DNA from 3 places in the Streptomyces sp. NPDC056231 genome. Region 3 is predicted to be linked to each of the others. Evidence: riboswitches for the same ligand, from Rfam matches in the RefSeq annotation. Region 3 holds a riboswitch; each other region holds the start of a gene.
The links. Region 3 has a riboswitch for thiamine pyrophosphate ahead of ACNPQM_RS29100 (thiamine ABC transporter substrate-binding protein). Riboswitches for the same ligand answer to the same signal wherever they lie in the genome.

Region 1: another riboswitch for thiamine pyrophosphate. It lies ahead of thiO (glycine oxidase ThiO); the one in region 3 lies ahead of ACNPQM_RS29100 (thiamine ABC transporter substrate-binding protein).
Region 2: another riboswitch for thiamine pyrophosphate. It lies ahead of thiC (phosphomethylpyrimidine synthase ThiC); the one in region 3 lies ahead of ACNPQM_RS29100 (thiamine ABC transporter substrate-binding protein).

The regions. Positions count from the first base shown of each region.
Region 1 covers NZ_JBLVKW010000084.1:14,050-17,655, forward strand. Annotated here, with positions in the region: gene ACNPQM_RS37060 (NAD(P)/FAD-dependent oxidoreductase) at 1-724, opposite strand, end outside; gene ACNPQM_RS37065 (hypothetical protein) at 753-1,094, opposite strand; TPP riboswitch at 1,202-1,314, shown strand; gene thiO (glycine oxidase ThiO) at 1,312-2,502, shown strand; gene thiS (sulfur carrier protein ThiS) at 2,499-2,717, shown strand; gene ACNPQM_RS37080 (thiazole synthase) at 2,720-3,514, shown strand.
Region 2 covers NZ_JBLVKW010000003.1:223,117-226,722, forward strand. Annotated here, with positions in the region: gene thiC (phosphomethylpyrimidine synthase ThiC) at 1-1,495, opposite strand, end outside; TPP riboswitch at 1,488-1,621, opposite strand; gene ACNPQM_RS04725 (YibE/F family protein) at 1,692-3,029, shown strand; gene ACNPQM_RS04730 (SsgA family sporulation/cell division regulator) at 3,111-3,548, opposite strand.
Region 3 covers NZ_JBLVKW010000047.1:28,145-31,750, reverse strand. Annotated here, with positions in the region: gene ACNPQM_RS29105 (ABC transporter permease) at 1-584, opposite strand, end outside; gene ACNPQM_RS29100 (thiamine ABC transporter substrate-binding protein) at 701-1,822, opposite strand; TPP riboswitch at 1,896-2,012, opposite strand; gene rlmN (23S rRNA (adenine(2503)-C(2))-methyltransferase RlmN) at 2,054-3,160, opposite strand; gene ACNPQM_RS29090 (DUF6233 domain-containing protein) at 3,391-3,606, shown strand, end outside.

The DNA of each region.
Region 1 (3,606 bases), on a different contig from region 3:
CGCCGATCCCGACGACCACCGCTCCGGCCGCGAGTGCGCGGCCGTCGGCGAGGACCACCCGGCCGGGCTCGATGCGGGCCACCGGGACACCGGTGAGGAGTTCCGCGCCGCTCTCCCCGTACCAGCGGGCCATCGGAGCGACGACCTCGGCGGGCAGGACGCCCGCGAGCGGCCGGTCGGCGGCCTCGACGACGGTGACCTCGCAGCCCGCGGCGCGGGCCGCGGTGGCGAACTCGGCGCCGATCCATCCGGCGCCGACGACCACGACGGTGTGCTGCTCACCGAGGACCGGCCGCAGCCGTGCGGCGTCGTCGAGGGTGCGCAGCAGATGGACGCCGCGCACACCCTCGGAGCCCGGCAGCTCGACCGGTTCGGCGCCGGTGGCGATGACCAGGACGTCGTACGGGACGGGGCCCGTCGGGGTGTCCAGTTCGTGCGCCTCGGACCGGAGGCCGGTCACGTCGCGGCCCAGTTGCAGCTCGATGTCGAGCGCCTCGAAGTCGATGTCGAAGGCGGAGCCCTCGGCCTCGCCGAGCAGCACCGCCTTGGACAGCGGCGGCCGGTCGTAGGGCTGGTGCGGTTCGGCGCCGATCAGGGTGACCGGGCCGGTGAAGCCCTGTTCCCGCAGGGCCACCGCGGTCTGCACACCGGCCATGCCCGCACCGACGATGACGATGCGGCGCTCGGTCCGCCGGTCCGGCTGCTCAGTCTGCTGCTCGCTCACCTGTCCACCTTAAACACCTGACGATCCGTCAGCCAGACAGCTCCTCGACCACGCTCGTCCCGCTGCCCTCCTGCGACTCCCACTCCCACCGCTCCTCCAGCCGCACGCGGCCGTCGGCGAGGTCGACGACGGTGGAGAGGCAGTGTCCGGAGGATGTCGTTCCGTCCTGCTTCAACTGGACGTACCGGAAGTCGAGCCGATCGGCGGTCCTGGTGCCGACGAGATGGCCCCGGACCACGTCGCCGCCCGCGTACTCGGCCCAGATCCGGCCGCCCTCCTCGTGGTACGTGAAGCGGGTACGGGTGCCCACCTGGCCCGGCGCCTGGTCGGCGACCGGCGAGAGGACGAGTCCGTCGAGCGAACGGGCCACGGTGGCTGCTCCCTTACAAGGTCCGGGGGACGGGGTCCAGTGCCGTGACCGGCCATGTTTGCGCGACGGGGCAAAGCCTGCCGGGAGGGGCACTAGGGTGGCCACCGTAAGGCACTCGCGGGAGCCCGGACGCACCGGGCTGAGAGGGAGGCTGGGCGGCCTCCGACCGTACGAACCTGATCCGGGTCATGCCGGCGAAGGGAGGGGCTGGACGCCCATGCGTTCTTCCGGGAACACATCCGTATCCGCACAAGGGTCCGACGTCCTCGTCATCGGAGGCGGGATCATCGGTCTGGTGACCGCCTGGCGGTCTGCGCAGCGCGGTCTGCGCACCGCGGTCGTCGACCCCGAACCGGGCGGCGGGGCCGCCCAGGTCGCGGCCGGGATGCTCGCCGCCGTCACCGAACTCCACTACGGCGAGCAGATGCTGCTCGGCCTCACTACCGCGTCCGCCGCGCGCTACCCGGCCTTCGCGGCCGAACTGGAGGCGGCGAGCGGCCAGGACATCGGCTTCCGCGCCTGCGGCACCCTGGCGGTCGCCCTGGACTCCGACGACCGCGCCCATCTGCGGGAGCTGCACGCGCTGCAGCAGCGTTCGGGGCTGGAGTCTGAATGGCTCACCGGCCGTGAGTGCCGTCGGCTGGAGCCCATGCTGGCGCCGGGCGTGCGCGGCGGTCTGCGGGTCGACGGCGACCACCAGGTCGATCCCCGCCGGCTGGCCGCCGCTCTGCTGACGGCCTGCGAACGGGCTGGGGTGGTCTTCCACCGCGACTGGGCGGAACGCCTCGGGGTGGCACGGGACCGGGCCACCGGAGCCCTCCTCGCAGCCGGTACGGAGCTGGCCGCCGACCAGGTCGTACTCGCCTCGGGCAGCCTCAGCGGGCGGCTCGCCGGGCTGCCGGACGAGGTCGTTCCCCCGGTGCGGCCTGTGAAGGGACAGGTGCTCCGGCTGACCGTGCCCGCCGCTTACGCACCGTTCCTCACCCGCACCGTGCGGGCCGTGGTCCGGGGCGGCCATGTCTATCTCGTCCCGCGCGAGAACGGCGAGCTCGTCGTCGGCGCGACCAGCGAGGAGATGGGCTGGGACACCACCGTCACGGCGGGCGGGGTGTACGAGCTGTTGCGCGACGCCCACGAGCTGGTGCCCGGCATCACCGAACTACCGCTCGCCGAGACCCGGGCCGGCCTTCGCCCCGCCTCCCCCGACAACGCCCCGCTGCTCGGCCCCACCGCTCTGCCCGGCCTCCACCTCGCCACCGGCCATCACCGCAACGGCGTACTGCTCACCCCCGTCACGGGTGACGCGATGGCCGAGCTGCTGACCACCGGCGAGCTGCCCGCCGTGGCCCGCCCCTTCACCGCCGGACGATTCGCACCCGCCGCCGTACGTCAGGAGCAGCCCGCATGACCGACTCCCTTCCGCTCACCGTCTCCGTGAACGGCGATCCCCGTTCGATCGCCGCGGGCACCACCCTGGAGACCCTTGTGGCGACTCTCACCGCGGCGCCCTCCGGGGTCGCCGCGGCCCTCAACGAGACCGTCGTCCCGCGCAGCCGCTGGTCCGCCGCCACCCTCGCCGACGGCGACCGCGTCGAGGTCCTCACCGCGGTCCAGGGAGGCTGACCGTGTCCGACGATCTCTTCACCCTCGGCGGCACCACGTTCGGCTCCCGGCTGATCATGGGAACAGGCGGGGCGCCCAGTCTCGACGTGCTCGAACGCTCCCTGACGGCGTCCGGCACCGAGCTGACCACCGTCGCGATGCGCCGCCTCGACCCGACCGTGCAGGGCTCGATCCTCTCCGTCCTCGAACGCCTCTCGATCCGCGTCCTGCCGAACACGGCGGGCTGCTTCACCGCGGGCGAGGCCGTGCTGACCGCCCGGCTGGCCCGCGAGGCACTGGGCACCGACTGGATCAAGCTGGAGGTCGTGGCCGACGAGCGGACTCTGCTGCCCGACCCGATCGAGCTGCTGGACTCCGCGGAGACCCTGGTGGACGACGGGTTCACCGTCCTGCCGTACACCAGCGACGACCCGGTGCTCGCCCGGAAACTGGAGGACGTGGGATGCGCGGCGATCATGCCGCTCGGCTCCCCCATCGGCTCCGGGCTCGGCATCCGCAATCCGCACAACTTCCAGCTGATCGTCGAGCAGGCCCGGGTTCCGGTCATTCTCGACGCGGGCGCCGGGACCGCCTCGGACGCGGCCCTCGCGATGGAGCTGGGGTGCGCGGCGGTGATGCTGGCGTCGGCGGTGACCCGGGCGCAGGAGCCCGAGCTGATGGCGGCGGCGATGCGGCACGCGGTGGACGGCGGACGGCTGGCGTACCGCGCTGGCCGGATCCCGCGTCGCCACTTCGCCGAGCCCTCCTCACCAGCGGAGGGGCGGGCGGTGCTGGACCCGGAGCGGCCGGCGTTCTGAGCGCGCGTCCGCCGGGTCCGTACGCTGCTGAAGCGCATGTCCCTGTCACGGCTCGGCTGCAGTGAGGACCCGGGATCGCCCCGGCCCGTCGG
Region 2 (3,606 bases), on a different contig from region 3:
GTGCGTCGTCCCAGTCCCGCGCCCCTGGATGTCCCTTGGCGAGGTCCGCAGCATGGGCCGCGATCTTGTAGGTGATGACGCCCGTCTTCACGTCGTCCCGGTTGGGCAGGCCCAGGTGCTCCTTGGGCGTGACGTAACAGAGCATCGCCGTCCCCCACCAAGCGATCATCGCGGCGCCGATGCCCGAGGTGATGTGGTCGTACGCCGGGGCGATATCGGTGGTCAGCGGGCCGAGCGTGTAGAACGGCGCCTCCTCGCAGATCTCCTGCTGGAGGTCGATGTTCTCCTTGATCTTGTGCATCGGGACATGGCCCGGGCCCTCGATCATGGTCTGGACACCGAACCGCTTGGCGACCGAGTTGAGCTCGCCCAGCGTACGCAGTTCGGCGAACTGCGCCTCGTCGTTGGCGTCGGCGATCGAGCCGGGGCGCAGTCCGTCGCCCAGCGAGTACGTCACGTCGTACGTCGCGAGGAGCTCGCAGAGCTCCTCGAAGTTCTCGTACAGGAACGATTCCTTGTGGTGCGCCAGGCACCACGCGGCCATGATCGACCCACCGCGGGAGACGATCCCGGTCTTGCGCCGGGCGGTGAGCGGGACATAGGGCAGCCGCACGCCGGCATGGACCGTCATGTAGTCGACGCCCTGCTCGGCCTGCTCGATCACAGTGTCCTTGTAGATCTCCCACGTCAGCTCCTCCGCCCTGCCGTCGACCTTTTCGAGGGCCTGGTAGAGGGGCACGGTGCCGATCGGCACGGGGGAGTTGCGCAGCACCCACTCACGGGTGGTGTGAATGTTGCGGCCGGTGGAGAGATCCATGACCGTGTCGGCGCCCCACCGCGTCGCCCAGGTCATCTTCTCGACCTCCTCCTCGATGGAGGAAGTGACCGCGGAGTTGCCGATGTTGGCGTTGACCTTCACCAAGAACCGCTTGCCGATGATCATCGGCTCGGTCTCCGGGTGGTTGACGTTGGCCGGCAGGACCGCCCGGCCGGCGGCGATCTCCTCGCGTACGACCTCGGGTTCGACGTTCTCCCGGATCGCCACGTACTCCATCTCCGGGGTGATCTCGCCCCGGCGGGCGTATGTGAGCTGGGTGACGGGCCGCCCGTCGCGGCTGCGGCGCGGACGGCGCGGACGGCCGGGGAAGACGGCGTCGAGGTTGCGCAGTCCGCCGCGCGGCGAGGTGTGCACCAGCCCGTCGTCCTCGGGGCGGACGGGGCGGCCCACGTACTCCTCGGTGTCGCCGCGGGCGGTGATCCAGTTCTCCCGCAGGGGTGCGAGACCGCGCCGTACGTCGGTTTCGGTGGCGGGATCGGTGTACGGCCCCGACGTGTCGTACAGCGTCACGTCCTTGCCGTTGGTGAGGTGCACCTTTCGGACCGGCACCTGGAGGTCCGGGCGCGAGCCCTGGACGTATCCCTTGTGCCAGCCGATGGACGTGCCGGCCTCGTCGCTCTGGTTCGAGGCAGGCGTGCGTGCGTCCGATGTGGTCATGAGACCTACTCCCTACGCCGGCATTACCCGGTAACAGGTTCGGCGGTCGGCGCAGCCTGTCCCGTACGGATGTACGGATATCAGCGCCCTCTCAGCCCGGTGCTCCGAGCTCCCGCGTGTGCAAAGGTGCCACCACGCTAGCGCCTGTTCCGGCGTGCTGGACAGAGGGCCTGTTCCTTCTTGCGATGATCGACCGGTGACATCCCTCCAGAGCGCCCCCGGATCGCAGGACCATCAGCACGGGCATTCGCACAGCCACGGCCCTGCTGCGCCGGTCTCCACACATCTGCGCAAGGTCATCGCGGGTGTGCTGATCCCGTTCGCCACCGCGGTCGTCGTCGGCCTGGTGGTTCTCTGGCCGGGCGGTGCGCCCGCGCACGAGCGCACCGGTGTCGGTTTCGACCGGCAGACCCAGCAGGGCAAGGTGGTGAACGTCGACAAGGTCGACTGCAAGGACGTGAATGCCGCACAGACGCCGGTCACGGGCGGCACCACGACGCCATCTAAGGACGCGGGCGCCGGTCAGGAACCGGGGCTGTGCGAGAAGGCCACGGTCGAGGTGACGACCGGGCACGACAAGGGGCGCACGTTCGTCGAGATCGTTCAGCCCGACGCCCCTCGGCAGTTGGGCCAGGGTCAGGGCGTGGTTGTGGCGTACGCCCCCGACGCACCCCATGACCTGCAGTACTCCGTGACGGACGTGAACCGGACGTTCCCGATGGCTCTGCTGGCCGGGATCTTCGCTCTCGCCGTGGTCGTCGTCGGCAGAATGCGCGGGTTGATGGCGCTGGTCGCGCTCGCGGTGTCGTTCGCCGTACTGACCCTGTTCATCCTCCCCGCGATCCTTCAGGGGTCGAATCCGCTGCTCGTCGCGGTCGTCGGGGCCAGCGCGATCATGCTCATCGCGCTCTACATGTGCCATGGCCTGACCGCACGTACCTCGGTCGCGGTCATCGGCACCCTGATCTCACTGCTGCTGATCGGGCTGCTCGGTTCGCTCTTCATCGGCTGGGCGAGCCTGACGGGGAACACCGACGACAGCACCGGTCTGATCCACGGCCTCTACCCCCACATCGACATGAGCGGCCTGCTGCTGGCCGGCGTCATCATCGGTTCGCTCGGTGTGCTCGACGACGTGACGGTCACCCAGACGTCGGCGGTCTGGGAGCTGCACCAGGCGGACCCGACCATGGGTGCGCGAAAGCTGTACCGGGCAGGGATCAGGATCGGTCGCGACCATATCGCCTCGGTGGTCAATACGCTGGTGCTCGCCTACGCAGGCGCCGCGCTTCCCTTGCTGCTGCTGTTCTCGATCGCGCAGAGCGGTGTGGGGACGGTGGCCACGAGCGAGCTCGTGGCGGAGGAGATCGTCCGGACGCTGGTCGGCTCGATCGGACTCGTCGCCTCGGTGCCGGTGACGACGGTGCTCGCGGCGCTGGTGGTGTCCGCGGACCGCACAGGGCTCGGCGCGGAAGCAGGAGCTTCGGCACCCGTACGGGGCGGGAGGGGCCGACGTCGCAGGGCGAGGCATTGAGCACCTCGACGCGGAGCACATATCACCCGTTCGGCGGATACGGCGTTCGATCGGCCGGTAGGCCGTCCGCGCAGTTCTTCCTCAGCCGGCGTTCTGTTCCTTGGCCAGGATCCGGCCCAGCGCCTCTTCCAGGCTGCCCTCGAAGTCACTCAGCGTGCACTCCTGCCCGAGGGGCACGAGCTTGTCCGTGCGGTCGAGAAACGCGACGAGTGGCGCTGTACCGGCCCTGAACAGGGCGCGATCCGCCCCGACCTGCAGTCGGATGTGTACGTCGGAGAGTCCCTCGGGCTCCGTGGGACTGATGTGCACATCGCCGTCGCCGCTGGGGCTGTTGAGGCCGTCCAGCAGCAGCTCACGACCGAAAGCCCAGGTGACGGGGGCGTCGCCGGGCAGATGGAAGGTCATCCGGATCGCATACGGATCGCACACCTCGTACCGGAGTTCCACCGGGATACGAAATGAGAGCTCCTCGGAAACGAGAAAGCTCATCATGACCTCAGCTTGAACCGACTCGCGCATCGTCCAACCCCGCAGTAGTTGAATCTGGCCAGGAATGATCCCCCATGGCCCTATTGAC
Region 3 (3,606 bases):
GTGAACGTGAAGAGGAAGACCATCAGCCCGGCGGCGGCCACCGCGGGCGCGAGGGCCGGCAGAGTGACCCGCCGCCACGCCGCGAACCGCCCGGCGCCCAGCACCCGGGCGGCCTCCTCCTGCCGCGGGTCGAGCTGCGACCACAGTCCGCCGACGGTCCGCACGACGACCGCGTAGTTGAAGAAGACATGGGCGAGCAGGATCGCCCACACCGTGGTGTCGAGACGCACGCCCGCCAGTTCGTCGAGGAAACCGCCGCGCCCCAGCAGCGCCAGGAAGGCCGTCCCCACGACGACGGTCGGCAGGACGAACGGCACGGTGACGACCGCCCGCAGCACCTGCTTGCCGGGGAAGTCGAAGCGGGCGAAGACATACGCGCCGGGCAGCGCGATCAACAGGGTCAGCGCGGTCGACGCGAGGGCCTGCCAGGTGGTGAACCAGAGGACGTCGAGGATGTCCGGCCGGGTCAGCACCTCGCCGATCCGGCCGAACTGCCAGGTGCCGTCGGCCTTCAGCCCGCGGCCGACGATCGCGACGACGGGGTAGGCGAAGAACAGCGCGAAGAACGCGACGGGCACGGCCATCAGACCGAGCCGCACCACACTTCCCCGCCACGCCCCCGCGCGACGGGGATCCGCGAGCCTGGACCGGGCGGGCGAACCCTTCCCGCCCGCGCCCGGACCGCGTACGGGACTCTTCGCTACTTCACTACGAGCGAGGACCACGACTGGACCCACTGCTCACGGTTCTTGGCGATGGCGTCCGGGGCCACGGTGGTGGGCCTGTCGACCGTGGCGCCGAACTCCGTGAAGAGCTCCGGCAGCTTCGCGTCCTTGGTGACGGGGCTCACGAACATGTTGAGCGGCATGTCCTCCTGGAACTTCTTACTGATCAGGAAGTCCAGCAGCGCCTTGCCGCCCGCCTCGTTCTTCGCGCCGTTCAGCAGACCGGCGAACTCGATCTGACGGAAGCACGTCCCGGTCGCGACCCCGGTCGGAGCCTCGCTCGGCTGCGGCTTCGCGTAGAGCACCTCGACCGGCGGGCTGGAGGCGTACGAGACGACGAGCGGCCGGTCCGCCTTGGCCTTCTTGCCGCCCGCAGACCCGGAGAACTCCTCGTTGTACGCCTGCTCCCAGCCGTCGACCACCTTCACGCCGTTGCTCTTCAGCTTCTTCCAGTAGTCCTGGTATCCGCTCTCGCCGTAGGTGGCGACGGTGCCGAGCAGGAAGCCGAGACCGGGCGACGAGGTCGCGGCGTTCTCGGTGACGAGAAGGTTCTTGTACGCGGGCTTCGCCAAGTCGTCGAAGGTCTTCGGCGGTGCGAGCTTCTTGTCGGCGAAGTACTTCTTGTCGTAGTTGATGCAGATGTCGCCGGTGTCGATCGGAGTGACCCGGTGCTTGGCCGCGTCCAGTTGGGTATCGGCCGCGACCCGGTCGATGCCCTTCGCCTCGTACGGGGTGAACAGCCCGTTGTCGAGGGCACGGGAGAGCAGCGTGTTGTCGACGCCGAAGAACACATCGCCTCGCGGGGAACCCTTGGTCAGGATCTCCTGGTTGAGGGCAGTGCCTGCGTCACCGCTCTTCAGCACCTTGACCGTGTAGCCGGTCTCCTTCGTGAACGCCTTCAGCACGTCCTTGGAGGCGTTGAACGAGTCGTGACTGACAAGCGTCACGGTCTTGGAGCCGGAGCCCTTCGTGTCACCGGCCCCTGATGCCGAGTCGTCGGAACTGCCGCAGCCGGCAAGTGTCGTGACGCCGAGCGCGGCAGCAAGGGCCGTTGCCGCGAGCTGCTTGGTCCCACGCGTGGTGCGGGTGGTGCTCATTATGAATTCCTCCTGGGTTTGACCAGGAAGAGACGCGGCCCTGCCCTTGGAGAAGCGGGCAGGGCGCAACAGCATGAGTTGATGACCGAACTTCCTACCCGGAATGACCCGGGCGAGGTTCAGAGGGTCTGCGGCCAACCTGTCCTCGGTGCCGCACTCTCAGCGCTGTGGCGCTCCCCTGTCGGAATATGAAGTTGATTTCCGGCCCAGGTTACACGGGCCGTTTCGGCCTCAGCGCTCGGATGCCGCCAGCTGCCCGCAGGCCCCGTCGATCTCCTGGCCGCGGGTGTCCCGCACGGTCACGGGCACTCCGTGGGAGGCGATCGCGTCGACGAACGCCTTCTCGTCCTCGGGGCGGGAAGCGGTCCACTTCGAGCCGGGCGTCGGGTTGAGCGGGATCAGGTTGACATGGACGCGCTTGCCCTTGAGGAGCCGACCGAGCAGGTCACCGCGCCAGGCCTGGTCGTTGATGTCGCGGATCAGCGCGTACTCGATGGAGATCCGGCGGCCGGACTTCTCCGCGTACTCCCACGCCGCGTCCAGCACCTCGCGTACCTTCCAGCGCGTGTTCACCGGCACGAGCGTGTCCCGCAACTCGTCGTCCGGCGCGTGCAGCGAGACGGCGAGACGGCACTTGAAGCCCTCGTCGGCAAAGCGCAGCATGGCCGGCACCAGGCCCACGGTGGAGACCGTGATGCCGCGCTGCGAAAGACCGAGACCGTCCGGCTCCGGGTCGGTCAGCCGGCGAATCGCGCCGACCACCCTCTTGTAGTTGGCGAGCGGCTCACCCATGCCCATGAAGACGATGTTGGAGAGCCGCGCGGGCCCGCCCGGAACCTCCCCGTCGCGCAGCGCACGCATGCCGTCCACGATCTGGTGGACGATCTCGGCGGTCGACAGATTGCGGTCCAGACCGGCCTGCCCCGTCGCGCAGAACGGGCAGTTCATCCCGCATCCGGCCTGCGACGAGATGCACATCGTCACCCGCTCCGGGTAGCGCATCAGGACGGACTCGACCAGGGTCCCGTCGTGCAGCTTCCACAGCGTCTTACGGGTGGTGTCGTCGTCGCAGCTGATGTGCCGGACCACAGACATCAGCTCGGGGAACATCGCCTCGGCGAGCTTGTCCCGTGAACCGGCCGGGATGTTGGTCCACTCGGCCGGGTCGTGCGTGTACCGCGCGAAGTAGTGCTGCGACAGCTGCTGCGCGCGGAACGGCTTCTCGCCGATCGCGGCGACGGCTTCCTTGCGCTCGGCGGGCGTGAGGTCGGCGAGGTGCCGCGGCGGCTTCTTGGCTCCGCGGGGCGCGACGAAAGTGAGTTCTCCGGGCTTAGGCATGGTTCATCCAGTGTCGCAGACACGCCATGGTCGCAGAGGCCTTCGCCAGGTCAGGAGGGGTGAGGTGCATATACGACCGGTCGTCGCTGGTCGTCATTAGTCGACGTCGGCGGCCCTTTGACGGCCCACAGACGGCCCAGAGACGGCCCAGCGATTCCGAGGGACAGTGACCGATTACACGAGAGAGAGGGTGCGCGCACAGCGGCCCACCGATACCTAGAATCGAATACGTGTCCGAAAACCTCTCTCGTCTGGATCGCCTGCGCATCGTGCGAGAGTGGCACGCGTACCAGCTCGGCCGAACCGATCGGACGATCGCCGAGCTGGAAGAACGCGAGGCCGCAGCCGCCCGGGCAGCACGCACCCTGCCGCCGCCGGCACCCGACTGGAAACTCTCCCTGCAGCGCGCGGGCGGAACGTCCCATGCCGACGCCGTCCACACGGGC